Regions from separate parts of the Flintibacter sp. HCN-6482 genome, predicted to be linked through region 2. Evidence: predicted binding sites of a transcription regulator. Region 2 holds the regulator's gene; the other holds the start of a gene.

Region 1 (14,761 bases), on a different contig from region 2:
CCGTGGGGTACAGGGAGCATCCAGCACATAGGAGGGAGTGCTCATCCGCTCTCTCACCTGCCGGGTGGCCTCCCGGTCCTTATCGGGCTGCATGAGCAAAAAGAGCATCTCCAGACCATGGGCCTGGTACAGGTGGTCGCACAGCCGGGCCAGCTCCCTGGGAAACTCTCCCGTACCGGGCCAGCCACGGACGGACACCGCCACAAAAGGCCTGCCGTTTGGAATGCCGGTGCCGGACAGAAGCTGGGCGCACCGCGCCTCCCCCGCAGGGGCCAGGTGGAACACCGGGTCGGCGGTAACTCTGATATCGTCCCGCGTCACGCCCATGTCCCGCAACTCCCTGGCGGAGCTGTGGTCCCTTAGGGTGACCAGGGCGGCCCGCTCCACCACCCGCTTCACCCTCCGGCGGTTGGCCGGCTTATGGACCGGACCGATACCGTTGGCGTACAGCATCACCGGCTTGCCCAGCAGCTCGGCGCAGCGGATGACAGACAGATAGTAAAACAGGGACCGGGTGGAGGTGGTGTCCTGGAGCAGACTTCCTCCCCCGGACAGCAGGGCGTCACTTCGGCGCAGGGCGGAGAATACCCGCCACATTCGAAATCTGGGAATGGCATCCAGCCCGTACTGCCGCCGGGTCAGGTCCGGGTCATTGGACAGGACGGTGACGGCCACCTCGTCGCTGGCCTCATGGATGGCCTGCTGGATGGACTCCAAAATGGCGTCGTCCCCAGCGTTGGAAAAGCCGTAGTAGCCGCTCATAACTACCCGATATTTCCGGCGGCGGACCTGCTCATACATGGTTAGACAGTCACTGGCCATGCGGCGGACGGAATAGTGGTCAAAGATGACCTGGCGGCCATAGGCCCCCAACCGCTCCCGCTCCTCCCGCGTCAGGGAGAACGCCGCAGACACATCGGCCAGCAAGGTCTCCGGTCTCGACACAGGCAGGCCTCGGCAGCAGAAGTTGCCCGCCTGTGCCTCGGCCAGCTTGTCCGGGCCAAACAGGCCGTGATAACCCTCGTTGCCCGCCACGATGACAGGCTTGGCGGCGGACATGGCCTCCAGCGCCGCCCGAGATACCCCCACAAAAAGGTCGCCAGCGGCCACGATCTCGTTGATGTCTGTCCGGGGGCCTGTCATGGTAATACAGTTGCGGCCCAGCCTTTGATTGGTCTGATTGGCCAGCGCCTTCAGCTCGTCAAAGACGTTGCCGCCCCCGGCGATGAGCAGTTGGATGCCGGGGATAGCCCGATCCAGCTCCGGAGCGATCTGGATGAGCTGCCGGGCCACCAGAGCCCGGTCGGCATCCATCCGGCTGACATAAGAGAGGATGGGCCGGGAGGCGTCCAGCCCGAACTCCCGGATGACCCGCTCCCCCGAAACAGCGGGGGAGAACTTCTCTGTATCGATGCCGTTGATGGTCACAGAGATATGCTCCGGGGGCAGACCGTACTCCCGGATCAGGTACTCCTTGATATCCTCGGACACCGCCACGGTCCGCTGGCCCCAGTTGGTCAGATAGCGCAGGATGCCGCTGGTATCAAAGACCCAGTGGGCAGTGGTCACAAAGGGAAACCCCATCCGTTTTTGCAGGCTGCCGCACAGGAACGCCGGGATCCGGGCATGGGCATGGACCACGTCCGGCCTCTCCCTGCTAATGATGTCACGGAGAATGGTCCGGGAACGGCGCATCTCCCGAAAGCCCCGGCGGTGCATGGGCGCCTGGTAGTGGCGGATGCCGGCCGCCTCGATCTCCGGCACATAGACACCTCCATTGGATACGATGATAACATCGTGCCCCTGGTGCTTCAGCTCCTTGGACAGCTCCAGGATATGTGTCTCCGCCCCACCGATGTTCATGCCCATGGTGGCCATGAGGATCTTCATTGGTTCCCTCCTCTCCAGGTCATATTCAATCGATGGCTACCACTGTTCCGGTGAACTGGGCATAGGGCGTGTGGTAGTTGCGGGCGGAGTTGACACCAAGGTCGTACACCCGGTTGACTAGATAGCGGCCGTCGCTGATGATGCCCCTGCCCTCTACGGTAAGCAGCAGGTTGACGCCGTCCTCCACGGGAGTCATCTCCATGGTGCCGTCGTCATACTCGGCCAGCTTGGCCCCCTCCATCACCTGAATGTCAGTGATCTCTCCCAGGGCACCGCCGCTGCTGTTGTCCACGTCATACAGCATGTCCTTCTCCCGGATGGCGTCGGCCACATAGCCCCGGACCCCGCTGACCAGGATTTGGTAAGTAAAGGGGGTGTCCGAGGTGGTGGTGCTGGTGATCTCACGGTGATTCGTCTTTACATACAGGGCCACAGCCATCACGATAACGACAGCCAGGACCAGCACGTCGATAATACTGATCTTGCCGAACAGCCGGCCCTCCCGGTCAATGAGCTTCATTCCTGTCCCTCCCGTTCAATGGAGATAATGGGGCCGCTGGCCATATAGCCCTCGCCCCGGATATAGGCGGTGGACCCCACCAGCAGTTGGAAATTGCTGCCCAGGATGACCGCCTCCTCGCTGACTGTACAGGGGGCCTCTACCGTTACAAGGATATCCTCATAGCCTGGCACGTCGGCCAGTACATAGCTGTGGCTCTCCTGGTCCAGAAGCTGTGTCTGGGCGGGGACCGCCTGGGTGGACACCACCTGGCCCAGTTCATTGTTCTTGATGTTGTCTACCAGCTTGTCCCCCGGCTGAATGATGGAGCCGGTCCCTTCGATCCATCGCTGAAAGCGGATAGTGTACCGGACCGTAGCGGCGGCAGTTGACGACTCGTTGGAAACGGCCTGGGGCTTTACGGCCATCCACAGCAGGACCGCGGCCACCGCCAGGGCCACCACCAAAATGATGCCATCAAACAGATTGAGCCGCAGACGGAATTTGTACTTATTTTCTTCCATGAGGATCTCCTTTCAGCACGCCTTGGTAGACGTTCTCAATATTTTTGGCAAACACCTGACCGGTAAAGCTGGTTTGGAACCGCTCTCTGGCCTGACGGCCCATCTCCCGGCGCTCCTCCGGCCTATCCATCAGATGGGCCATGGCCTTGGCCATGCTCTGGCTGTCTCGGCTTGGAAATAGCAGGCCGTTCTCCCCATCGGTCACCAGCCAGGGGTTTCCCCCGTAGTCGCTGGCGATGGTGGGCAGGCCCAGGCTCATCCCCTCCAGCAGGGCCAGGCTGGTGGCCTCGGTGCCGTAGGAGGCGTTGAGCTGCACGTCCAGGATATTCAGCAGGGCGGCCACGTCGGCGCGGAAGCCCAGCATCTGGACCACGTCTTCCACGCCCATCTCCACCACAGCCCGGGCCACATCTTCCTCAAAGGAGCCAGTACCGGCGATGAGGACCCGGAAGCCGCTGCGCCCTTGCTCCTTTAACAGCTTTGCGGCGTGAACCAAATACAGGTGGCCCTTATAGTCCTCGATCCGGGCCAGGATGCCGAATACCACCGTGTCCGGAGGGATGGAAAGCGCCTGCCGGAGCTTGGCGCGGTCCTCTGGCCCGGTCTCCTCCACCGGGGCCACGCCGTTCATCACCACGGTAATCTTTTTGGGGGAAATCCCCCCCTCGGTCAGGTTGTCCCGGGTAGCCGGGCTGACGGCGATGATATGGTCGGCAAAGTGCTCGTTGACCAGCTTGTTGACCCAACGGCCGGGCGGATACTTTATCTTGGCCGGGACCGGGAAGGCAGAGTGCCGGCTGTACACCACAGGTACATGGAGGCCCTTGGCGGCGATGCGGCCCGACAGGGCCCCATGGGTGTGGACCAGATCGGGCTTGATCCGCCTGATCAGCTCTTTGAGCACTTTCACATCGTCCCTGTGGTAAGAGCGGTCCGCCATGCCGTCCACCTCGTAGACCTGGGCGCCCGCCTGTTCCAAGGGCTCCTTTAACATGCTTCCCCTGGGGATGGCCACCATCGTTTCATATTGGGAGCGGTCGGCATAGCTCAAATAGTTCAGGATGACCCGGCCCGCCCCGCCGATATTGGTATCACTGATGATGTTCAGCACACGGATCATACCAGCAGCCTCCCCTCCGGGAGCTGCCCCCGCCGGGCAGCCAGACCGCCCAGGGCCAGATAAGCCCAAAACAGGAACATGACTCGGTAGTTATAGAAGGAGTAATCCGTCATGGCCTGGACCATAAAGCCGCATACTCCGGCCGTAATGCCGATTTGAAGAACCCGGCTGGTCCAGTTCTTTTCCTTGCCGATGGCAGAGCACATATCCCGGAAGAAGTTGAACAGCAGCAGAAGAAAGACCACCAGGGCACAGATACCCGCGTCGCACACCATCTGGAGGAATAGGTTATGGGAGTGGGGGGCCACAATGGTGTTATAGCTGTAAGCGGGATAGACCATGTTGAAGGCCCCGTCCCCCGGCCCAATACCACACAGCCAGTAATCCTTCAGCATGGCCAGTACGCCTATCCAGATATACACCCGGTAGGAGGTGGAGTTATCAGTGAGGTTTCCGATACTGGTAAACCGGGAGATCACCGTATCCGGTAGGACGAAATAGAGGGCTACCATGACAAAGGGGGCCAGCAGGAGCAGTCTGGGATTGAGGAGCAGGACAAAGACCAGCCCCGCGAACAGGAGCCCCAGCCAGGCCCCTCTGGAGAAGGTGAGGATCATGCAAACGCACATGACAGAGCAGCAGGCGAGGTAAAAGACCCGGTTCAGCCAGTCCTTGGCCCCCAGCAGCTTGGCTCCCCCCAGTGGGATAAGCAGGATCAGATACTGCCCCAGCATATTGGGATTCTCCAAGGTGGAGGGCACCCGGAACTGGATACTGGAGAACATATCGCTGTCCACCCAGGCGGCGGACTGGTAGCCCCAGCGGAAGATATACTGGAGGATGCCGTAAGCGGACACGATGGCCCCAGCCAGCACCATCAGGGCCACCAGCGTGTCCAACTGGTTTCGGTTGGTCACCCCGTTGTACAGCACGATAGAGAACAGAATGAAGGCCACCGACAGCAGGCCGGGCTGAAGGCTGCTCTCAAGGTCCACCGAGAAAAGAGTGCCCGCCAGATAAACGCCGGCGTAGAGGATGATATACTTGTTGACTGGGGACCAGGCCAACTGACGCTCCCTGTCCCGGACCAAATTGAGCAGCAGAGAGGCATAGCCGATAGCCGCCAGCCCCATGGTTATCAGAGAGGGGCGGGACACGGCCAGCATCGGGGCCAGCACCACCGGGATCGCGCACCACAGCCAGGTTCTGGTAAAGATGCTCCCGGCAAAGAGCTTTTCCAGCCTCAGCTTATCGTAGAGCCAGCACAGGCCCCTCCGCACCAGGGACCAGAGCTTGAAAAAGACGCTCCGCTCGGACGAGGCTCTATTCCACCCCGCCGGGTGGAGGAACCACTGGACCAGTCCGCTCCGCTCCCATTGGCGGCTAAACCACAGGCATACCGCCGTCAGCCACCGCCAGACCAGGCTGGCGGACAACACTTGCTTCATCTGTTCCATCCCTTATCCTCTCTTTAATAGACGTTTGATCAGGGCCGCCGTCATGGCGGCCTCCTCCATGCCCATGGACAGGGTAACGCCGAAATAGACGGCCACGCCGCCTCCGGCGCACAGGGCCAGGGAGAGCAGCTCCCCCATCTTTCCGGCAGGCAGGACCGATCCAAGCCATCCCAAAAGCAGCCAAGCGGTCAGCCCCGTAACCGCGGCGGCAGCCAGCATTTTGAAGAAGTCCAGGCACAGGGCCCGGTCCAGGAATCCCTGACCTTCCCGCTCCATGGGAACGATCAGCAGCAGCGCGTACACCGTGGAGGAGACCGCGGAGGCGATGGCCAGCCCCCGGACCTCCAGCGGGCCGACCAAGGCCATGCACAGCAGGAGATTCACCCCGATGGACAGGGTGCCCGCTACCAGGGGCCCTCTCCCCTGCTGCCGAGCGAAGTAGGCCCGGCTTAGAATATTCTGAAGCGCATAGCCCGCCATGCCCAGGGATATCCAGGATAGGGCGCTGGCGGTGACTTCCACTGCCCGCTGCCCAAACTCCCCCCCTCCGTAGAGGAAGGACACCAGGGGTCTGGCTACCGCCATCAGCCCCGCGGCCATGGGCAGTACGAAAAACAAACTGCTGTGGACGGTCTGGCGGAGGGTATCCCGGAAATCCCCCTGCTGTCCGCCGGCGGTGAGCCGGGACAGCTTAGGGAAGATCACATTGGTGATCGACAGGATAAAGGTACCGGCAATAACCAGATACAGGTTGGTGGAATACTCCATAGCGGACACACCCGCCCCCCCGTATAGCCGGGAACCGAATCGGGAATTGATGACCAGATTGATGGGCTGGACCCAGGTGGACACCATCACCGGCCCCATCAGCGCAAACACCTTTTTCATCCCCGGAGACCGGAAGTCCAATCCCGGCCGATACTGGTAGCCCAGCCTCCTAAGCGGCGGGACCTGGATCAGCCCCTGGAGGAACCAGCCCAACAGATAGGCCAGCGCCAGACCATAGATGCCCATAGACTGGTCCAGAAACAGAAAGTAGGCGATAATAACCAGGTTGGATAGGGCGGACATGAGGGCGGGGGCGGTGAAGTGGTCCTGGGCCTGGAGCACTCCGACCAAGGAGAAGGCCACGCCGGAAAACAGAACCGTGGGAAACATGGTCCTAGTCAAAGAAATTGCCAGGGCCGTAGTCTGTGGGTCCTCATAGTCGGCAAAGAGGGCCACCAACGGCTGGGGAAAGGCCATCCCCGCCAAGGTAAGAACGCCGGTGAGCAGGGCGATGATGGTAATAAAGCAGCCCGCGAAGCGGTAGGCCTCCTTCTTTCCCTTCTGTTCCAGATACTCGCTGAACACCGGGATAAAGCAAGCGGCGATGGCCGAGGCGAATACCGCGTCAAAGAATACCCGTGGGATTCGGCTGGCGGTATAGAAGGCGTTGGCCTCCATACCCATACCGTAATGCACGGCCAGCAGGTGGTCCCGGTACAGTCCCATCACTTTTCCCAGCAGAGTGATGGCCATGACGGCGCTGATCGTCCTTGTGGCGCTGTGCCGATCCTCCAAGGCTTCTTCCTCCGTTCCCTGCGCAATATTAGTACAACTGATTTATTGTACACCAAGAATATCCCTTTTTCAACCATCTGATCCTGAACGATTTGTAAACATCTCCTTTCCCGCAACTTTCTTTCTTTTTCCATTGAATCCGATTTTTGTGTCTGCTATAATAGGCCATATTCAATCGGTTTACATATTACAAAGGAGTACCCATGAAAAAACATACCGTCAGATCCCTATCCCGCCGGGCGGCCGCCCTGGTCCTAGCCCTGGCGCTGGCCCTCCCCACCGTCTATGCCCACGCTGGGGAACAGAAGCTGCAGACCTCCATCGACCTGGTGGATGGTCTGACTTACCGCAACACCATCACCGACAACAGCGAGCGCCGGGTGGAGAGCTTTTCCCTGGAGCTGGAGAAGGACAGCGACGCCTACCCCATCCTGCTTCAGGCTGCTGGCACTGTTTACGGCGCCGCCACCATCAACCGAGCTGTCACCTATGCCCAGGAGCTGGGTTACCATGTACTAGGCGCGGTAAACACCGACTTCTTCTCCACCGCCTCCGGCGTGCCCATCGGCATCGTCATCGAGGACGGTGTCTACAAGTCCAGCCCGGAGCACGAGGACGCCATGATCATCACCGATGGTCAAGTCTCCCTGGTAGATGGGCCGTCGGTATCCCTCACTCTGGTCAACCAGCGGGACAACAGCACGGTGAAGCCCTCCCACCTGAATAAATGGCGCAGCGAGTCAGGGGGCATCTACCTGCTCAACCAGGACTTCTCCGCTGTGTCCACCCGTACCTCCACCCCTGGCTGGTATGTACGGATGGCTCTGATGGAGGAGGACGAGCCCCTCACGGTCAATAGCACCCTGGAGCTGGAGGTGACGGAGCTGCTCCAGTCTGACCAGCCCCTCGCCATTGGCGATGGGGAGTACATCCTTACCGCCGCCGATGCCTCCGGCTATCTGTCCGTCTTTCAGTCCTTCCAGGTGGGCGACCGGATCACCCTGACCACCTCCTGCGAGGATGAGGCCCTATCTCATGCCCAGTGGGCCGGAGGTGTGGGGGACATTATGGTGTGGGACGGCCAGCTTACTGACTCATCCCAGTGGACCTATGCCAAGGACGGCCGTCAGCCCAGGACCGCCCTGGGCATGAAGGAGGACGGCACTCTGCTGGTCTACGCCGTGGATGGCCGCCAGTCCGGCTACTCCTCCGGCCTGTCCCAGAAGGATCTGGCGGAGGAGATGATCCGGCGGGGCTGCGTCTGGGCCGTCAATCTGGATGGGGGCGGCTCCACCGCCATCTCCCTCTGGCTGCCGGGACAGACGGGGCCCGCTGTTCTCAACCTGCCCTCTGACGGCAAGCCCCGAAGCTGCGCCACCTATCTGCTGCTGGTCACAGACCAGGAGGGGGACGGCCGGCCAGACCGGCTGGCCCTGACGCAAAACGGCCTCACCCTTCTGACGGGCACCTCCCTCACCCTGCCGGATGCCGCTGTGCTGGACGAAGGGCTGAACCTTCTGGACCGAGAGCTCCGTGACCTGACCATCACCTCCAGGGAGGACCTGGGCGAAGTGGAGGACGGGGTATACACCGCCGGCGACAGGGCCGGCACCGACACCCTCCGTCTGCGCTCCAGGGACCTGGATGTAGAGGGAGAGGCCCAGATCCATGTGGTGGACCACCTGACTGAACTGGTCATTTCCAAGGAGGGCAGCGCCTCTCCCATCACTTCTCTGTCTGTTGAGCCTGGAGAACAGGTCCAACTGGCCGTCACCGGCAGTTACTGGGGCCGCACCGCCCTCCGGGACTGGACCGCCGTCACCTGGACCACAGAGGGGGACGTGGGGACCGTGGATGAGAACGGTCTGTTCACCGCCTCCAAGACTGGGGGCACCGGCTCCATTACCGCCTCTGCTGGCGGAAAGACCCAGACCATCGCAATTTCCATGACCAATGTCCATACCGATGTGACGGAGGACCACTGGGCCTATACCGCCGTGGATTACTGCTACACCCACGGCATCGTGGGCGGCATCTCCGCTACTGAGTTTGGCCGTGACCTCCAGATCCGCCGAGGCGATTTCATGCTGATGCTGTACAATGCCATGGGCAAGCCTGCCGTCACCCAGGACTGCACCTTCACCGATGTAGCTCCCACTGATTACTACTATACCGCCCTGTCCTGGGGCCAGAGCGTAGGCCTAGCCTCCGGCACCGGGGACGGCGCCTATTCTCCAGGCGCCCCCATTACCCGGGAGCAGGCTTTTACCATCTTGCGCCAGGTCCTTCCTCTGCTGGGCAAGGACTGCCCAGACGCCAGCTTGTCTGTTCTGGACCAGTTCGCCGACCGTGACCGGATCGCCGACTACGCCAAGGGACATACCGCCACTCTGGTCGCCCAAGGCGTGATCAGCGGCAAGGGCGACGGCATCGATCCCCAAGGCTATCTGACCCGTGCCGAGATGGCCGCCCTACTCTATAAGGCCCTCACCTATACCCCCATTCAGGATGTGCCCACCGGCCCGGAGGAGCCGGTAGATCCCGTGGAGCCTGAGGAGCCGGTGGACCCAGAGGGCCCCGTCGATCCTGAGGAGCCCATAGAGCCCCAGCTCCCCGACCCCAGCCAGTATACGCTGACCCTGGACCACAACGAGGTCACTCTAAAGTCCGGTGAGAGCGTCCCGCTCACTGCCTCCCTCGCCCCGGCCTGGGAGGGAGCGGAGATCTCCTGGACCAGCAGCGATCCCTCCGCCGCTCCTGTCTCCTCCAAAGGCGCGGTGACCAATCTTTACGCTGGGACAGGCACCGCCTCTGTCACCATCACGGCCAGCTGGAACGGCCTGTCCGCCAGCTGTACCGTTCTCTGCCAGCAGGCCGCCCAGACCGGCACGGTCACTGACGCGGAGCTGGGTCTTAACGTCCGCTCTGGCCCAGGCTCCGACCGGCCCGTCATCGGCGGGCTGGACAACGGGACCTGTGTGGTAATTCTGGGCCAGGAGGCCGGGTGGTATCAGGTCCTCTATCTCAACCGGGCCGGACAGGCCGCCATCGGCTATGTGTCCGCTGACTACTTGACTGTGAATTGACGGGCCCTCCAAACAGCAGAAAGCCAGCCATGGAGCAAACCTCCATGGCTGGCTTTTTCTTATCGTTTCGTCCCTTAGACCATCAGAGAGCAGACCATCTGGGCATACTCCGCCGGGTCCTCCAGAGGCAGGCCCGCCATCAGCAGGGACTGGCCGTAGAGCAGCTTGGCATACTTGGCCACAGTATCCTTATCCCCAGCGTCCACCGCCTTCTTGATGGCGGCGAAGGGGGCGGCATCGGGGTTGAGCTCCAGCACCCGGTCGGCCTTGGGGTGGTCGCTCCCCTCCAGCTTGCTCATATACTTTTCCATCTCCAAAGAAACAGGGCCGTCGGCTGACAGACAGCAGGCGCCAGACTTCAAGATAGAGGAGACGCGGACGTTCTTTACCTGGTCGCCCAAGGCCTCCTTCACCGCCTCCAGCACATCCTTACCCGCTTCGGCCTTCTCTTCGGCCGCCTTCTTCTCCTCCTCCGTCTGGGGGAGGGCGTCCTCATCGCTGACAGATTTGAACTGCTTGCCGTTCACCTCACCCAGGGCCTTCATGACAAAGTCATCCACGTCCTCGGTGCAGTACAGGATCTCATAACCCTTGTCCAGGATGCGCTCCACCTGGGGCAGCTTGGCGATCTTGTCCACGCTCTCGCCGCAGGCGTAGTAGTAGTAAGGCTGGTCCTCAGGCATGCGGTCCTGATAGGCGGCCAGGGTGGTGTTCTTCCCCTCCTTGGAGGACCAGAACAGCAGCAGATCCTGAAGCATCTCCTTGTGAGCGCCGTATTCCGCCACCACGCCGTATTTTAGCTGGGTGCCGAAGGCGGCCCAGAACTTCTCATACTTCTCCCGGTCTTCCTTTTGCATCTTCAGCAGCTCGGACTTGATTTTTTTCTCCAGGGCGGTGGCGATAACCTTTAGCTGACGGGTGTGCTGCAGCACCTCCCGGCTGATGTTCAGGGAAAAATCGGCGGAGTCCACTACGCCCCGCACGAAGCGGAAGTGGTCGGGCAGCAGGTCGGCGCACTTGTCCATGATGAGCACGCCGGAGGAATAGAGCTGGAGCCCCTTCTGATACTCCCTTGTATAGAAGTCGTAGGGCGTCTGGGCGGGGATATAGAGCATGGCCTTATAGGTCACAGCCCCCTCAGCACTGGTGTGGATGACGGCCAGGGGATCCTGCCAATCTCCGAATTTCTCCTTATAGAAGGCGTTGTACTCCTCCGGCTTCACCTTGGACTTCTGCCGCTGCCACAGGGGGACCATGGAGTTGAGGGTCTTCCACTCCTTGACGGTCTCCCATTCCGGTTTGTAGTCCTCGGGGGCGTCAGCGGGCTTGTCCTTCCTCCTATAGTCCTCTACCTCCATGACAATGGGATAGCGGATATAATCGGAGTATTTCTTGATAAGTTCCTGTAATTTATAAGTCTCCAAATACTGATCGTAGTTCTCATCCTCGCCGCTGGCCTTGATATGCATGATGATATCTGTACCGGGGGCGTCCTTCTCGCACTGGGTCACAGTATAGCCGTCGGCCCCGTCAGACTGCCACATCCAGGCCTCCTCGCTCCCCCAGGCACGGGAGATAACGGTGACCTGGTCGGCCACCATGAAGGCAGAGTAAAAGCCCACGCCGAACTGGCCGATAACGTCGATCTTGTCCGCGGCCTTGTCGTCTTCGGCCAGTCCGGCCTTGAACTGGCCGGAGCCGCTGCGGGCGATGGTGCCCAGGTTGGATTCCAAATCCTCCTTGGACATCCCGATGCCGTTGTCCGAAATGGTCAGGGTGCGCATCTGCTTGTCCGGGACGATGGTAATCTTCAGGTCCTTCCGCTTTACTTCTACTGTGTCGTCAGTCAGCGATTTGTAAGCCAGCTTGTCCTCGGCGTCGCTGGCGTTGGAGATCAGCTCCCGGAGAAAGATCTCCTTATGGGTATAGATGGAGTTGACCATCAGGTCCAGCAGCCGCTTGGATTCGGCCTTAAACTGCTTCTTTGCCATGATTTTCTGCCTCCGTATATGAAAAATTTTTTGAAAACAAAATGGTTAGCACTCGTTATATCCGAGTGCTAACCATATGATAGCGCAGTCAGGCGGAAAATGCAATAGGGTTCAAAAATTATTTACAATTCTCAGCCGGCGGGCTCTTGGGCCTCTCCGCCTCGGTCCCCCAGGGAGAACCAGGTACGGAACACACAGGTACCGCTCTCCGGCTCATAATAGGCCGTATAGTTCCGGCAGCGCAGCTCCAGCAGGGGACCGGACAGGGAGAGCCAGCTGTCCTCCTCCCCCTCCAGGGTGCAGGACAGCTCTCCCTTCCAGTCGTAGATGTTCCACTGTCTGCCCTGGTCCTTCCGCACCGCCAGCCAGCTGGCCTCATCCCCCTGGAGGGCCTCTACCTGGCCGTCCTGGGCGGGCAGGACCTCCTGTCCGTTCAGCAGGGACACAGCGCACCGGTCCCCCTGGGTATCGTTGAAGATCACCCGGTCCCCGCCGGTCACATAGGGAAATTCCTCCTCCGGCAGGGGGGAGGGGAAGGTAAAGCTGTCCGTCCCATAGGTGAGAGTGACCTGGCCCTGGCCGTCTGTTTTGCTGTCCCACCAGAGAGTGTCCTGATATCGCTTCTGTATCCTATCACACCAATCCTGAGCAGTCAGAGCGGTCACTTCTCCCGTTTCCGGGTCCAAAAGAAGGGCTTTACGCCAGTTCTCTCCCCAGAAGCCCAGGAAAAATCCGCCATCGTACCACTGGGCGTTTTCATATACATCGCCGGCGAACCACCAAGGGAAGCTCTCCGGGTGGGCGATGCCAAGCTGGTCCCATGACCAGGATGCCTTCTCTGTTCCATCCTCCTGACGCAGCAGATAGAGCTTGTGCCCATCCCCCGCGAAAATACCCACCGGAGTTCCCTTAACACCCCAGTACCTAAATTCAGTGACCCAGCTCCCGTCCTGCGCTGCCAGGGCGATAAGGGCGCCGTTACCGGGGCTGCCCCGCTCCGGGTCCCCCTTCTCCAGCTCCCACACTGGAAGGGTCTGGCTGTCCCCGGCGTCATCTGTATAATACAGCCGGCTGATCTCGCTACACACCGGGTCCATGACCACCTTGCCGCCAGTGGTCATCAGCCCTATCAGCGTTTCCGGCCAGTTGTCCGCCTGCCAGGAGAAGTAGCCCGCCGCCCCCTCGAAGGGGACGAGCTGACCATACTCCTGGCTGGGGCGAAGCTGCTCCACACGCTCCTGATACCAGCGGCCGCCAATATCAGGCAGAGGCTTTTCCTGCTCATCCAGCTTTGACCAGTCCACCTCTACCGGGATAAGGGGCTCCCCAGCGTCAGAGGCGGGGACATAGCCCAGCTCCTCCGCCAGCCGCCGGCCATCTGGCCCCAGCAGCCAGTCATACAGTATATGGGTGGGGTCGTCCTGGGGCCGGTCCTTGGCCATGGCCACATAGTAGGGGTTTAAAAATGGGTACTCCCCAGCCTGAATGGCCTCGGCCGAGGGGGACACCCCGTCGATGGTCAGCACCTTCAGCCCCTTGGCCATCTCCATATCATTGGCGTAGTAGTACACGGTGTAGCCGATGGCGGAGGGTGAGTTGTCATATTCCCGCACCGCCTCCAGAAGCCCCATCATGGAGTCGGGCACCCAGGCTTCCGGGGCATCCATCATCTCCAGACCGTCCATAACCAGCTTCTCCATCAGAGTCTGGCTCCCAGCCTCGCTGTTGCGCTGGAAGGGGATAATGTCCAGGTCCTCTCCTCCCACCTCCTTCCAGTTGGTGATCTGGCCGGTGTATATCTTTCTCACCTGCTCGGTAGTCAGGCTGTCCACCGGATTGTCCTCGTTGACCACAAACACCAGCGCGTCCGTGGCAAAGGGAGTCAGCAGCCACTCCCCCTCCTGTTTCAACTCCTGGGCCACCTCTGGGGCCGGCTCGGCGGCCAACAGCAAATCAGCGGCGCCTGCCATCAAATTTCGGTACGACTGGGTGGTCCGGGAGAACTGGACCAGGTCGGCCACCTGCTCCCGCCCCTCCCCCAGCAGTACCGCGCACATGGCCTGGGCCATGGGCGCTGTGGAGGTGGAGCCATCCAGCCGGGGCAGGCTGTCTCTGGTGAATACAAAGGGGGCCGCCGTGCCAGGGGCGGACACATCCCCGACCGAGGTGTCGGTGCCCGGCCTTTTCGGTCCGCAGGAAACCAGCAGGGCCAGCGACAGCAGGGCGGGCAGCAGTTTTTTCCATTGTTTCATTGTAATCCTCCTTATCAAACAAGGCGTGTCCTGTTTGGAACCTCTTTTTCCAAGCCCTCGACTAAGGGAAAATGCAGGCATGATACACTATTATACCGCCTACTCCCAGAAAAACATCTCTATTTCCTTTCAAAGCGGCTACAAACCCGTTACATAGGTAACAAATCAGAACAGACACAAATTTTTTATTTTGGGCTTGACAAATCCCTCAGAATGTATTATTGTACTAATCACTTAATACAATAGTACAAGGAGGGAGCCTCTATGGAATGGAAACTCAATGACGACCGGCCCATCTGGCTCCAGCTGGCCGAGCAAATGACCCGGCGCATCATCACCGGGGTCTATCCCCCTGGGAGCAAGCTGCCCCCAGTGCGGG
Region 2 (14,761 bases):
CCTTCTGGCCGGCGGCGCCTTTGCGCCGTACAAGCGTTTTGCCACAGGCAAAACCTTGGCGCAGGGCGAATTCACTTCGCCCGAGCATTTCAATCACCGAAGGGTGGAGCGGCCAACGGGAGCGAAACCCAAAAGAAAATGCGACTTGTCGAAACAAGCCGCATTTTCTTTTGGTGGAGGCGGGGAGAGTTGAACTCCCGTCCGAAAACACATTCATGGGAACTTCTCCGGGCGCAGACGGTTATTACAGGAGTCTTGCTCTCCCCGTTCCCTTCGCTTCAGGCAAGCCGTCACGCCTGAAGGTCAGGTGAGCTTCATGATGCATGGCCGGCTCAAAGCTTTGCCGGCTCACGTCCGCCACTAAGCGACGCCTGATCCGGGCTCGTGGCCCTTCCCGGTCAGACGGCTGCCTTTAATTAGGCAGCGTAAGCGTAGTTGTCGTTCTTTAATTTATAAAGAATGCCCGTTTTAAGGTGGCCAGGCGCCACCGCCCGCTATTCCCACTGCAGCGTCCCCGTCGAAACCGGTACGCCCCCTCGTCGTCGCAAAGTCCAGCCAACTCCGCTTCCCATAATGGCGAAAACTTCGTTCGCTCCCTTATTCCTCCTCTCCAAAACGGATCCGCTGCACTGGGTTCCATTTTGGACAGCGGCTTTGCCGCCAGAAAAAGAAAACGTATGCAGTGTGGTTTGCTTGAGGGATTCAGTGAAATCAGACCGTACCGGCACGGCTGGCGCGCCGGTACGGATGCGCTTACTCAAGGACTATATTATACTTTCTCCGGTTCAGGGTACTCCACACCAAAGGTGTCAACGGTAACCGACTTCATCCTCTGGTCCTGACGGGGCCGGTCATTCCAATCTGTCTTGCTGTTTACGATGGCGTCAGCCACCTCCATGCCCTCAAAGACCTTGCCAAAGGCGGCATAGCTGCCGTCCAGGTGGGGAGCCTTCTCGACCATAATGAAAAACTGACTGCCGGCGGAGTCGGGGGCCATGGCCCGAGCCATGGACAGCACACCCCGGTCGTGGGCCAAGTCGTTCTTTACACCGTTCTGGCTGAACTCGCCCTTGATGGAGTAGCCGGGACCGCCCATACCAGTGCCTTGGGGGCAACCACCCTGGATCATGAATCCGGGGATACAGCGGTGGAAGATCAGCCCGTTATAAAAGCCCTTGCGGACCAGGCTGATGAAATTGTTGACGCTGTTGGGGGCCACCTCAGGATAGAGCTCCGCCTTCATGACGCCGCCGTCTTCCATTTCGATGGTGACAATGGGATTCTGTGCCATATCTGTCATCCTTTCTGATAGTACCGGTCACCGGTTCCTTGTCTTCATCGCCCGGTCTATTTCCCGCTTGGCGTCCCGCTTGGCGGAGGACTCCCGCTTGTCATAGAGCTTCTTGCCCTTAGCAAGCCCCAGCTCCAGTTTGACCCGGGGACCCTTGAAATAGACGGACAGGGGGATGAGGGAGTAGCCGTCCTGCTGGATTCGGCCGGAGAGCCGCAGGATCTCCCGCCGGTGCATAAGCAGCCGGCGGGGCCGGCGGGGGTCCTTATTAAAAATATTGCCCTTTTCATATGGACTGATGTGCATACCCAGGACAGACAGCTGCCCCTCCTTGATGATGCAGAAGGAATCCTTCAGATTCACATTGCCCAGCCGGATAGACTTGACCTCGGTGCCCGCCAGTTCAATGCCGGCCTCAAATTTCTCTTCCACAAAGTAGTCGTGGTAGGCCTTGCTGTTTTTGGCGACGACCTTGACCGCTTCGCCCACTGGGGACACCTCCTCTCCCTCAAGATCAGGGAACAACTATACCATAGGATAGCCCAAAAGGCAAGGAAAAAGTCAAGGATTGGGCCACAGTTTGGGCAGCTGGGAGTAAAAATTCCCCGATTCCTCCCACAGCAGCAGGAGAGAACCATGCCTTACAGACACCGTGGCCTCTGTGCCCAGAAACTCATTGCTGACCCCAATGGGGAAACTGCCCTCCATTTGATACTGGTCCAGCGGAAATTTGAGCCCAGTGAGGGTGACCCCCTCCGCTGTTCCGCTGTTGCAGAACACAGATAGATAGCCAGACATGGAGGCGGGGAAGGTGAGGGAACTGTTCCGGAGGGCGGTGGCCGCTGTTTTTTCGCCTGCCAGGAATCCGTGGGCCCCCTGGGTAGTCAGCCAGTCCAGCAGCTGGAGGTTGCCAAGGGTGTGCTCCAGCCGGCCACCCACGCCGCCCAGCAGAACGAATCGCCGGTAGCCCAGCTCCAGACCCTTACGAAGAGCGTAGACCATGTCAGTATCATCCTTCTCCGCTGGGAGCTGGATCACGTTGGGATGGGAGGGGGTGCGACCCAGGGAATCAAAGTCGCCCACCACAAGGTCAGGTGTGACGCCGTAGGCCATCAGGGAGTCATAGCCACGGTCGGCGGCGATGACGTAGTCCCCCGGAGCGGGGTAGGGGCGCAGAGAGGGGGACAGGGACATGGCCCCCACCACATAACAGATGCGTTGGTTATTGGTCATGATAAAACCTTCTTTTTCAGAGAGCATAAGAGGCCCGGAGAAGACCGGGAGAACCCTTGAGCGATTTTTTCTCATTATACCACAAAGAGGTCTCCTTGTGGAGAGTATATTCCTGGAGAAGAAAAAATAAGTGTATCCAGGGAAGTTGTGCGGATAGGACCGATATAGAGAGAAAGTCCGGCAGCCCACTGGTCAGAGCCGGTCTACGCCGCCTTGACTTTCCTCCAGGCAGACGGTAGAATGAAGGATACTTTGAACAGATACAGACTGGGGTGGATCAGGATGATACATTATTTGGATAATGCGGCCACCACGCCGGTGCGGCCGGAGGCGGTACAGGCGGCGGTAGAGGCGATGACCAAAGGCTGGGGCAACCCCTCGTCCCGGTATGAACTGGGGACCAAGGCGGCCGCCCGGATGAAGGAGTGGCGGGGGAATGTGGCCCAAGCCCTGGGCTGCCTGCCGGAGGAGCTGTTTTTTACCTCCTGTGGCACGGAGGGGGACAACTGGGCCATCCAGTCTGCCCTGGAGGTCAATCGCCGCCGAGGAAAGCACATTATCACCACCGCCATCGAGCACGCCGCTGTGCTGGAGCCCTGCCGGGAATTGGAGCGCCGGGGCTATGAGGTGACATACCTGGAGCCGGACCGCCAGGGTAACATCACTGCCGCCCAGGTGGAGGAGGCGATGCGGCCGGACACGGCGCTGGTCTCCATGATGCTGGTTAACAATGAACTAGGCGCCATCCTGCCTGTGGGGGAGGTTGCCCAAGTCATTCGGAGGACTGGCTGCCCGGCTCTGCTCCACTGTGACGCGGTGCAGGGATTTTTGAAAATACCTTTTTCCCCCAAAAAACTGGGTGTAGACCTGCTGACAGTCAGCGGGCACAAGATCCACGCCCCTAAAGGGGTGGGGGCGCTCTATGTTCGAAAGGGGCTGAAGCTGCCTCCCATGATCTGGGGCGGAGGGCAGGAGGAGGGCCTTCGGTCGGGTACTGAGGCCACAGCTCAGATCGCGGCGTTCGCCGCCGCCGCCCGGCTGGGGCGGCAGACTCTGGAGGAGGACATGGCCCATATGGCCCGGCTGAAGGAAGAAACCGTTCGGCGGCTGGCGGAGGAAGTGCCGAAGGCGAAACTGCTGGCCCAGGGGGGCGCTCCCCACATCCTAGCCATCTCCCTGGTGGGTTATAAGAGCGAGGTGGTGGTCCGCTTCCTGAGTGACCGGGGGGTATATATCTCCTCCGGCTCCGCCTGCCACAAGGGGAAACCCAGCCACGTCTTTGCCGCCCTGAAACTGCCCAAGGGGGAACGGGACGGGGTGCTGCGGATCAGCTTTTCCTACGATACCAAGCAGGAGGACGTAGACGCCTTAATTGAGGGATTGAAAGGGGCATCGGAGAAGCTGTTCCCATCCCTGTCCTGAATGAGAAACAACGAAAAAGGAGCGTTTCCATGTTTGCCTATATGCGGAGAGGACCGAATTTTTATAAGGAGGTCGCTGCTCTGGCCGCGCCTATCATCCTCCAGGATATGATCACCAGCACCCTGAGCATGGCGGACACCTTTATGGTGGGGCTGCTGGGGGAGGAGCCGATGGCGGCGGTTACCCTAGCCAATATTCCACTGTTTGTAGTGCAGCTTTTTATTTTTGGAGTGCAGAGCGGCTCCACGGTCCTGTTGAGCCAATACTGGGGCAAACAGGACATGGAGTCTATCAATCGGATCTATGGGATGGCCCTGTGGCTGGTGATGGCAGTATCGTCTCTGTGCTCGGTCATTCTGCTGATCTGTCCGGTAGAATTTCTCAGCCTCTTTGGCAACGACCGGGCGGTGGTGGAGCTGGCCGCCCAATATGGCCGGCTGGCGGGGCTGTCCTATGTATTCAACGCCTTTTCAATGACTTATATTGCAGCCTTCCGCAGTATGGAGCATCCCCAACTGGGAATGTACATTCTGGCTACCTCTATGGCAGTGAATACCTTTTTGAACTGGGTATTTATTTTCGGAAATCTGGGAGCGCCCGCACTGGGAGTTCAAGGGGCGGCTCTGGCCACCCTCATCGCACGCGTTTTAGAGGTTGTCATCGTGGCCTGTCACATGGCTAGGAATCGGATCTTCCGGGTGCGGTGGAGACTGGTCCTGCGGCCAGGAAAGCGGCTGGCCCGTCAATTTCTGATGTGCAGTGGGCCAGTGGTGCTGAATGAAACCCTGTGGGGGCTAGGTACCTCTATGTATCCCACAGTCATGGGACATATGGCGGGCAGCACGGAGATACTGGCCGCCTATACGCTAGCAGGAAATGTAGAGAAAATATGTAAGGTAGTTTCCATGGGACTTGCCTCTACCGCGGCGATTATCATTGGCCGGGAGATCGGTGCCGGACATAAGGACAGGGTATATGGAGTGGGACTCGCCCTGAACACCTTGGCCGCCGTAGGAGGCGCGGCGCTGGGATTGGCCCTGTGGCTGGTACTGGTTTTCCTGGCGCCTACCTATGTGTTCCCGCTGTTTAAGCTCTCGGCGGGAGCGGCGGCTGCGGCCACTATGATGATTACTCTCCAGGCGGTCATCATGCCGCTGAAGGATTTTAACAGCGTGAATATTGTGGGAGTCCTCCGGGGAGGGGGAGATGTGCGGGCCACTACGCTCATTGACATTCTCCCGCTCTGGCTGGTGGCAGTACCTATGGCCGCTATATGTGGGCTGGTGTTGAAGACGGGGATCTTTTGGGTCTACCTGTCCCTGGGGGTAGAGCAGTTTTGTAAGTGCGTCGGGGGAGTGTGGAGATTAAGGAGCGGCAAGTGGATTCGAGACTTGACCCGCTCTGGAGCACTGGAATAAGGAGGAACAGGACATGAAAGTTGCCGTATTAATGGAAAATACTGCCCAGGAGGGATGCGGTCTGGTGCCGGAGCACGGCCTGTCCCTGTATATCGAATATCGGGGGAAGAGGCTGCTGCTGGATGGGGGCGCCTCAGGACGGTTTGCCGACAACGCCCAGAAGCTTGGGGTGGACCTGGCGGATGTGGACCTGGGGGTGCTGTCCCACGGCCACTATGACCACGCCGATGGCCTGCGCCGGTTCTTCCAGCTCAACCAGAGAGCCAAGGTCTATGTCCGCCCCCAGGCCGGAGGGCCCTACTTCTCCATGACAGAGGAGGGACCCAAATTTATTGGCGTCCACCGGGATATCTGGGAGGGGGCCAGAGAGCGGCTTGTCCCAGTACCGGGACCTATGGAGCTGCTGGAGGGTGGGTGGCTGCTGCCCGACGGTCCAAAGGACCCGGCCTTTATGGGAAAGGCGTCTAACCTGGTCTGCAAGCGAGGGGAGGATGACTTTGTCCCGGACGATTTCAGCCACGAGCAGTCCCTGGTGCTGGAGGGGGAGCGGGGACTGGTGGTCTTCAACTCCTGCAGCCATGGGGGCATCGTCAACATCGTGCGGGGCGTGCTGGACCAGCTGCCCGGAAAGCGGGTGCACGCCGTGGTGGGCGGACTGCATATGTATGCCAAGGGGGGGACTGGCATGAACTGCTCGCCGGAGTATGTACAGTCGGTGGCTGACGCGCTGAAGGCCCTGGGGGTGGAGCGAATCCTGACCGGCCACTGCACCGGACAGCCAGCCCTGGAGCGGCTGACGGAATACTTCGGTCCCGGCTGTCAGGGACTGTATACCGGCCAGGTGTTTACCCTATAAAAAAGAAACATGACCGCCTGTCTATGGACAGACGGTCATGTTGTTTTCTCCTCTAAAGTGGAGAGATATTGGAGCAGAATCGTTTCCACCAGGTTGGAGAGCGAGCGGTTCTCCAGCTGGGCCTGGGCGCGGAGGCGTTCTACCATGTCCTCATGAAAACGAAAGCTGTAATTCTTTTTTTCGATCCCCATAAAATCACCTCATATCTAGTGTAATACATTAGAAACATTTGTCAAGAGCCGGAGCTCTTAGCAGCAAAAGATAGAAGATGCAAAAAATTGGCGGGATTCATTTGTTTACAACAAATTCATAAAGTGCCTATTGACAATTCTGCCCCCCGGTGGTACATTATCTTTAGCACTCAGGAGTATTGAGTGCTAACGAAATGATCAAAGCGCAAGCAGGCCGGCATGAGGATATAAGACGAAGGGTCCGCGGAGCGGAGCTGTCTTGAGCCGGAACGGCCGGAAGCGCATGCCGAGATAAAAGGAACAGGGGGGGGAAACATGGAGCTGACGGATAGAAAAAGACGGATTCTTCGGGCCATCATTGAAACCTATATCGCCACCGCCGAGCCTGTGGGGTCGAAAATGGTAGCGGAGCGGGCCGGACTGGATGTGTCCAGTGCCACCATCCGGAACGAGATGGCTGATTTGACTGATATGGGCCTTTTGGAGCAGCCCCATACCTCCGCCGGACGGGTACCCTCCGCCGCGGGCTACCGGCTGTATGTCAATGAGTTGATGGGTCATCAGCAGTTGACCATGCAGGAGACTCAGCGTATCAACGAGGCGCTGAACCTGAAGATGGAGGAGCTGGATCGAGTGATCGACCGGGCGGGAAAGGTCCTATCCCAGTTCAGCGACTATCCTGTATTTACCATGGCCGCCCCCGCGGAGCGGATCACCGTCAAACGCTATGACCTGCTGAAAGTGGAAGAAAACGCCTTTATCGCCGTGGTCATGACGGACAACTCCATCGTTAAAAATAAACTCATCCATATCCCTGAGGAGGTTTCTGACACCCAGCTCCAACTGCTCTCCGCGGTTCTGAACAGTTCCTTCGTGGGACTGACCCAGGAGGAGATGGAACAGACCTTGGACAAGATGGAGACCCGCACCGCTCCAGGCGCCTTTGAGCTGATTGCCCTGGTGGTGGACTTCGCGGTGGAGATCCTGTCGGAACAGAGCAGCCAAAAGGTCCGAACTACCGGAATCACTCACTTGCTGGAACACCCGGAATACCGAAGCCTGGACAAGGCTAAACCTCTGATGAACTATCTGGCCGAGGAGAAGGATGTGGCCCGGCTGCCTGTGACAATGACCGGCGGCCAGAACATGAACATCCTGATCGGGCCGGAAAATGTCAGTGACGCGCTGAAGGACACCAGTGTGGTCATGGCCAGCTACGACATTGGAGAAAATATGAAGGGCGTCATCGGAGTGGTTGGACCCACCCGGATGGACTACGCCAAGGTCACCGCCCGCCTGTCCTATTTTGCCGACAGCCTGACCCGCATGTTCGGCAAGGGAGAGTTACCCCCGGCAGAGAAAACAGATACACAGGAGCCATAAGCAGGAAAGGAGCGCCGCATCGTGAGCGATAAAAATAAAAAGAAGCAGGCCCAGCCTGAGCAGTGTCAGGAGGATATTCGGAAGGAAGAGGCTGTGGAGCCTGAGGAAGAGGCTGTTCGCACGGAACAGGAGGAGAAAGGGGAGCCCCAGGAGGCCGGCGAGGCCGCCCAGGGGGACCAGAAATCAGGGGAGGCACCCAAGGAGGAGCCCTCCGGAGAGGGGACCGCACCCCTCGACGACCGCTTTCTCCGCCTGGCCGCGGAGTACGACAACTACCGAAAGCGGACCGCCAAGGAGAAGGAGTCCATCTGGAACGACGCCAAGGCGGATACCGCCGCCGCGTTTCTTCCCGTCTATGATAACCTGGAGCGGGCCTTGAAGCAGGACACCGCCGACGAAGCCTACAAAAAAGGGGTGGAGATGACGATGAACCAGCTGAAGGAGATCCTTTCCAAGCTGGGCATCACTGAGATTCCCGCCCTGGGCCAGCCCTTTGATCCGAATCTCCATAACGCTGTTATGCACGTGGAGGATGAGAGCTTGGGCGAGAACGTAGTGGCCGCCGTGTTCCAGGCCGGCTTCCAGTGCGGCGAGAAGGTCATCCGCTTCGCCATGGTGCAGGTGGCCAATTAGGGGAACGGAACCGAGGTGCGCGGCTTATTTTCAAAAGCCGATGGGATTAAAGGAGGAAAACAGTGAAAAGAAATCAGCCCTGCAAGCAGTGCTGTAAAGCGAAAACCTGTGATGCTGTATCCTATACCCTGCTGCTCGCTGGGGGCCTGCTGGCCTGGTGCGCCGCGCTCTACGCCATCGGGCCGCTGTTCCTATTTTAACTTTGTAAACATGAATGTCATATATTTAGGAGGAATGAATTATGTCTAAGATCATCGGTATCGATTTAGGTACGACCAACAGCTGTGTAGCGGTCATGGAGGGCGGCGACGCTGTCGTCATCCCCAACGCCGAAGGCAACCGCACCACCCCCTCTGTGGTGGCTTTTTCCAAGGACGGCGAGCGTATGGTGGGTCAGGTGGCCAAGCGCCAGGCCATCACGAACCCCGACCGGACCGTCATCTCCATCAAGCGTGAGATGGGCTCCGACTACAAGGTGAACATCGATGGCAAGAAGTATACCCCCCAGGAGATCAGCGCCATGATCCTGCAGAAGCTGAAGGCGGACGCCGAGGCCTATCTGGGCACAACAGTCACCGAGGCCGTCATCACAGTCCCCGCCTACTTCACCGATGCCCAGCGCCAGGCCACTAAGGATGCTGGTAAAATCGCCGGCCTGGACGTGAAGCGGATTATCAACGAGCCCACCGCCGCTGCTCTGGCCTACGGCGTAGACAAGGAGACCGCCCAGAAGGTCATGGTGTATGACCTGGGCGGTGGCACCTTCGACGTATCCATCCTGGATATCGACGACGGCGTCATCGAGGTGCTGGCTACCGCTGGTAACAACCGCTTGGGCGGCGACGACTTCGACAAGTGCGTCATGGACTGGATGGCCGCGGAGTTTAAGAAAACTGAGGGTGTGGACCTGACCGGCGACAAGGTGGCCATGCAGCGCTTGAAGGAGGCTGCTGAGAAGGCCAAGATCGAGCTGTCCGGTGTCACTTCTACCAGCATCAACCTGCCCTATATCACCGCTGATGCCACCGGCCCCAAGCACTTGGACCTGACCCTGACTCGGGCCAAGTTCGACCAACTGACCGCCCACCTGGTGGAAGCCACCAGCGGCCCTGTGAAGCAGGCTCTGTCTGATGCCGGACTGAGCGGAAGCGATTTGTCTAAGGTCCTGATGGTGGGCGGCTCCAGCCGTATTCCCGCGGTTCAGGAGATGGTAAAGAAGCTGACTGGCAAGGAGGGCTTCAAGGGCATTAACCCCGACGAGTGCGTGGCCTTGGGCGCCGCTCTCCAGGGCGGTGTGTTTACCGGCGACGTGAAGGACCTGCTGCTGCTGGACGTCACCCCCCTGTCCCTGGGCATTGAGACCATGGGTGGCGTGATGACCAAGCTCATCGAGCGTAACACCACCATCCCCGTGAAGAAGAGCCAGACCTTCACTACCGCCGCTGATAACCAGACCTCCGTAGAAGTCCACGTTCTCCAGGGCGAGCGTGAGATGGCCCAGTACAACAAGACCTTGGGCCGCTTCCACCTGGACGGCATCGCTCCCGCACGCCGGGGTGTGCCTCAGATCGAGGTCACCTTTGATATCGATGCCAACGGCATCGTGAACGTGTCCGCCAAGGATATGGGCACCGGCAAGGAGCAGCATATTACCATTACCTCCTCCACCAATATGTCGAAGGACGACATTGATAAGGCAGTCAAGGAGGCTGAACAGTTCGCCGCCGAAGACGCCAAGCGGAAGGAAGAGGTGGACATCCGCAACAACGGGGACCAGATGGTTTATCAGACAGAAAAGACCCTGGAGGAGATGGGCGATAAGATCCCCGCTGGAGATAAGGGCAAGGTGGAGAGCGCGCTGAACCACCTGAAGGAAACCTTGAAGGGAAATGACACCCAAGCCATCAAGGAGGCCACCGAGGCTCTGACGAAGGAGTTTTACGCAGTGAGCGAAAAGCTGTATGGCCAGGCGCAGGCCGGCCAGCCCGGCCCCGGCCCCGATATGGGCGGCGCCCAGGGCGGTAGCGCCGCCGGCCCTGATGTGGTCGATGCGGACTATGAGGTCGTGGACGACGATCAGAAGTAATAGAAATCTATGGTCCGCGCGGGCGGGGCATCGCCCCGCCTGCGCGCCATTGTGCCTGTTCAAAAGAGTGAAGGGTAAAGAGTGGAGAGTGAAGATATGGTCATTCACTCCGGGCATATGTGCCGCAGACCTTATCTCCGCTCTTCACGTTCCACTCTGAACTCTGAAACAGAGGTGATATCATGCCAGAACAGAAACGAGATTATTACGAGGTCTTGGGCGTGTCCAAAGGGGCCTCGGACGAAGAATTGAAAAAAGCGTACCGTAAGCTGGCCAAGCAGTACCACCCCGACATGAACCCGGGGAACAAAGAGGCAGAGGCCAAATTCAAAGAGGTCAATGAGGCGTATGAGGTCCTGTCCGACAAGGAGAAGCGGGCGAAGTATGACCAGTTCGGCCATGCGGGAGTAGACCCCAATTTTGGGGGTGGCGGCGGCTTCGGCGGCTTCGATATGGGGGACATCGACCTGGGAGACATCTTTGGCTCCTTCTTCGGCGGCGGCTTCAGTGGCTTTGGTGGTCAGCAGCAGAGAGCTAATGCCCCGCAAAAGGGAGAGAGCCTGCGGGCTAATCTCTCTGTCACGTTTGAGGAGGCCGCTTTCGGCTGCGAGAAGGAGCTGGAGCTGACACGGACTGAGATGTGCGATGCCTGCCATGGCTCCGGCTGCGAGCCGGGCACCACCGCCGAGACCTGCCCTGACTGCCGGGGGACCGGCGTGGTTCGGATTCAGCGGGGGGCGGGCGGCTTCGCCTTCTCCACCACCGCCCAATGTTCCAAGTGCCGGGGGACGGGCAAGCTGATCCACTCCCCCTGTAAGGTATGTGGCGGCGCCGGCAGTGTGCGGAAGAAAAAACGCATCACCGTTACCATTCCTGCCGGGATCGACGACGGACAGGCGGTTTCTCTGCGGGGCCAGGGCAATGCCGGTAAAAACGGAGGCCCGGCCGGTGACCTGATTGTGGGCATCCGTATAAAGCCCCATACGCAGTTCCGCCGGGATGGGACCACAGTCCTCTACGAGCAGCCCGTTTCCTTCTACCGGGCGGCGATGGGAGGGGAGCTGGAGATTCCCACCATCGACGGAAAGGTCAAGTGGAGCCTGCCGGCCGGAACACAACCCGGTACCACCTTCCGCCTGCGGGGGAAAGGAATCCCAGAGCTTCGAGGTCGAGGCCGGGGCGATCAGTATGTGACCATCAAAGTCCAAGTACCGACCAGCCTGAGCGCCGATCAGCGCGCTGCTCTAGAGGCCTTTGGTGAGAGCATGGGCGAAGAGGTACCAGAAGGTGTAGTCAAGAGTTTTTTTGAAAAGCGAAAAAAGAAAAAATGAAAAAGGAGGCCGCCTGTGATTTACACAGGCGGTCTCCTTTTATAAAGAAGAGGGTGGATTACATCAAGATATTTTATTTGTAAAAAAACGAAAATTATATTGATAAATCTCGTGAGATATAGTATACTTTGTATAGAGAAAAAGTTGAGGAGGAGCACGTAGGGAAGGATCAAATCGGGAAAGGAGCGAAATATGTGGAGCTTTTTTTGGGCCTCTCTATATCAGCTGATGGACGAGATCGTGATGTTCCTCTTATTTTTGCCTGTGACCGTGATGGTGCTGATCATTCTGTTCCAATTTGGCTCTGACCTGCTCCATTATTTCCGGTCATATTGGCACGGGAGCTCCCTTTAAGAGAGCGAATCCCGGACCTCACCCGTAAGGGTGTGGTCCGGGATCTTTTTTGATCAATGATGTGGGATGAGCAGGGGTTGAAGCTGTTTTCCCTCCAGGGCGGCCTGGGCCGCGTCTGCCACCAAAGAGAAATCAGATACTAAAGAAGTAGGCTTTCTCTCTGGGTCGTCTTGGCCAAAGGGAACGAAATAGATGTATTTTCTAGGCAGCAGGGCCCCGATGCTCACGGCCGAGGCGGCCAGTCCGTCATTGGTAGAGGGGGCGATGACCAGGGGGCGGCTGTTGCGTAAGTGAGCTTTGGCAGCCATAGTGACACTGGTGTCTGTCACTCCGTTGGCCAGCTTGCCCAGGGTGTTTCCGGTACAGGGGCAGATAATAAGCAGGTCCAGCAGCTTCTGGGGGCCAATAGGCTCTGCCGCCTTGACAGTGGAGATGACCCGGTGGTCACAGATGCGCTCCATTTCCCGCATCAGGTCGTGAGCTTTGCCGAAGCGGGTATCCGTGTCGGCAGTGCACTCGGATACAATAGGCACCACATGGGTGAAGCGGGCTTTCACCTGCTCTAAGGCCTCCATGGCCTTGTGATGGGTGCAGAAGGACCCGCACACAGCGAATCCGACGGTTTTATCGATCAAATCAATCTTCCTTTCCAAATCAGACTGAATGTGAGGCGATTCGCGCCGGGGTACGTCTTGTACTTCCCTCCAGGGCACGCCCCTCTCAGTACCCCGCCTCTTGAAGCATATTATAAATGGTGGATTTAATGGCGGCCCCGGCGGTCACAGGGGCTACCTTACCGGGGAGGGACAGGGCCCAGATTACTGTGAGGCCCAGCTCTCCCGCCGCCCTAAGGTCTACCCCTCCGGGCTTGGAGGCCAGGTCCAGGATGAGACAGTCCTCTTTGACATCCTCTAGTTCCAGCCGGCCCAGGACCTGGGCGGGGACTGTGTTGACGATCAGGTCATAGCCGCACAGCCATCCGGCTAGATGGGCCAGATGCTCGGTGCCCAGTCCCATGGCCTGCGCCCAGGCCAGCTGCTCATACCGGCGGGCCGCCACGGAAACCTTTGCTCCCAGAGCTTGGAAGCGTTGGGCGGTGAGCCGGCCCACCCGGCCAAAGCCCACGACCAGCACACGGGCGCCGTGGATTGTGATTGGTAAATGCTCCATGGCCAGTTGGATAGCTCCCTCCGCTGTGGGGACAGCGTTGGCTACCGCCAGCTCCTCCCGGGCGAAGTAGTCCCGAATGGTTAGCCCGCGGTGGGCAGCCAAAGCTAAGATTTCCGAGTCCAGCCGGCCGCCGCAGATAAACTGGCTGGGGCGAAGTGCATCTAATACGTCGGACAAGGGATGATTTGTTTGGGATAGAGGGGCGTTGAGCAGGCCGCCCTCTGTGGACACCAGCAGCGGCAGAACGACACAGTCCGCCTTCTCGGCCTGAGACAGATCCTCCTCAGGGAGCGGGCCGGTAGAGCGGTCTTGCTCCAAAGCGTAAGTATGGACAGTGTGGCCGTCCAGGGCCAGCAGCTGGGCCAGCTTGGCCTGGCGCATATCGCCGCCCACCACCCAGATGTTCAGTTCGTGTTTCATAGCAGTACCTCCGAAGACCGCCTGAAGGGGGGCGGGTTTCTGAGCTATCCTATGCGCACGGCCGGGCCACGGTGCGGGGGGAATGAGAATGGAGAGAAGAGATGGAAGATGGAGAGAGGGTGACGACCTTGTTACGCCGTGTAGAGGGGGGAGATGTGTGCCACCGGAGTATCCTACGGGTAGCCAAGCCGCCCAGACAGATGAGGGGGAGTATAAAAAAGGGCCAGCCGGAAACCGGCTGGCCCTAGGGGGGGTATTGGCTTTTGAGGTGTTGTTTAATTCATTTCTATCCTCTACTTGTGCCATTTTCAATATGTTCTTTGATTTTATGGTCAAGGCTGAGGCTATAAAAGACAGAAACAGTAAGAACGATTGTGAAACAAACAGTGATCCAAATAGGAATAAAAAGATTAGCTACCAACCTGATGAACAAAGCGACAGCATAAAAAGAACATAAAATGACCAAAGGGAAATTTAACTTTATGGTTGCATATTTCCCGTAAAGCTCCTGGGCCACGCTCCGATAGTTCTTTGCGATATTTTCCTGATACTCGCTTTCTGATTTAGAAAGTCCTGTGTATAAGAACTTTGTGGCAAATGCGATGGTGATGATCCACTGCCACCAATGGACCTTTATGATACCAAACGCAAACAGAGGCAGCGCGAAAAGGAAAGTAAGACCGTACATAAAAGAAGGTTTATGATAGATTTTCATGATATGCCTCCTTTAAGCCTAGTAGTTTCTGTATTATATCAACAGTATAGCATGGATTTTTTTAAAAAACTACTTATAAAATAAGTACCCCCCGTCCGTTGGACGGGGGGTACTGGCTTTTTTATGCGATTACAGCCGATCTTACTTGGCGGCCTTGGCAGCCTTGATGGCCTCGATCAGCATGGGGGTGACCTTGAACAGGTCGCCGCAGATGCCGTAGTCGGCAATCTCGAAGATGGGGGCAGTATCGTTCTTGTT

Evidence for each region. Region 2 encodes HrcA, which represses chaperone genes, less so after heat shock. Its sites were predicted from a motif close to TGTTAGCACTCNNNNNNNNNGAGTGCTAACA; they were not measured.
Region 1: htpG (molecular chaperone HtpG) is a predicted target of HrcA. The motif match lies at 12,174-12,204, and genes of this name have one in related genera.

What each region holds. Positions count from the first base shown of each region.
Region 1 is NZ_JBBKBK010000004.1:138,341-153,101, forward strand. Features, by position in the region: gene csaB (polysaccharide pyruvyl transferase CsaB) at 1-1,890, opposite strand, end outside; gene WKS99_RS12255 (DUF4330 domain-containing protein) at 1,916-2,410, opposite strand; gene WKS99_RS12260 (DUF4330 domain-containing protein) at 2,407-2,913, opposite strand; gene WKS99_RS12265 (glycosyltransferase family 4 protein) at 2,900-4,033, opposite strand; gene WKS99_RS12270 (O-antigen ligase family protein) at 4,030-5,490, opposite strand; gene murJ (murein biosynthesis integral membrane protein MurJ) at 5,494-7,053, opposite strand; gene WKS99_RS12280 (phosphodiester glycosidase family protein) at 7,257-10,139, shown strand; gene htpG (molecular chaperone HtpG) at 10,214-12,130, opposite strand; gene WKS99_RS12290 (PstS family phosphate ABC transporter substrate-binding protein) at 12,262-14,382, opposite strand; gene WKS99_RS12295 (GntR family transcriptional regulator) at 14,647-14,761, shown strand, end outside.
Region 2 is NZ_JBBKBK010000005.1:73,149-87,909, forward strand. Features, by position in the region: gene WKS99_RS12930 (hypothetical protein) at 1-217, opposite strand, end outside; RNA gene ssrA (transfer-messenger RNA) at 172-536, opposite strand; gene WKS99_RS12940 (peptidylprolyl isomerase) at 770-1,291, opposite strand; gene smpB (SsrA-binding protein SmpB) at 1,319-1,780, opposite strand; gene WKS99_RS12950 (thiamine diphosphokinase) at 1,853-2,524, opposite strand; gene WKS99_RS12955 (cysteine desulfurase family protein) at 2,807-3,946, shown strand; gene WKS99_RS12960 (MATE family efflux transporter) at 3,976-5,364, shown strand; gene WKS99_RS12965 (MBL fold metallo-hydrolase) at 5,378-6,220, shown strand; gene WKS99_RS12970 (hypothetical protein) at 6,256-6,411, opposite strand; gene hrcA (heat-inducible transcriptional repressor HrcA) at 6,727-7,794, shown strand; gene grpE (nucleotide exchange factor GrpE) at 7,816-8,427, shown strand; gene WKS99_RS12985 (hypothetical protein) at 8,490-8,627, shown strand; gene dnaK (molecular chaperone DnaK) at 8,669-10,513, shown strand; gene dnaJ (molecular chaperone DnaJ) at 10,696-11,844, shown strand; gene WKS99_RS13000 (hypothetical protein) at 12,037-12,198, shown strand; gene WKS99_RS13005 (dipicolinate synthase subunit B) at 12,252-12,833, opposite strand; gene dpsA (dipicolinate synthase subunit DpsA) at 12,919-13,788, opposite strand; gene WKS99_RS13015 (hypothetical protein) at 14,075-14,503, opposite strand; gene acrA (acryloyl-CoA reductase electron transfer subunit beta) at 14,645-14,761, opposite strand, start outside.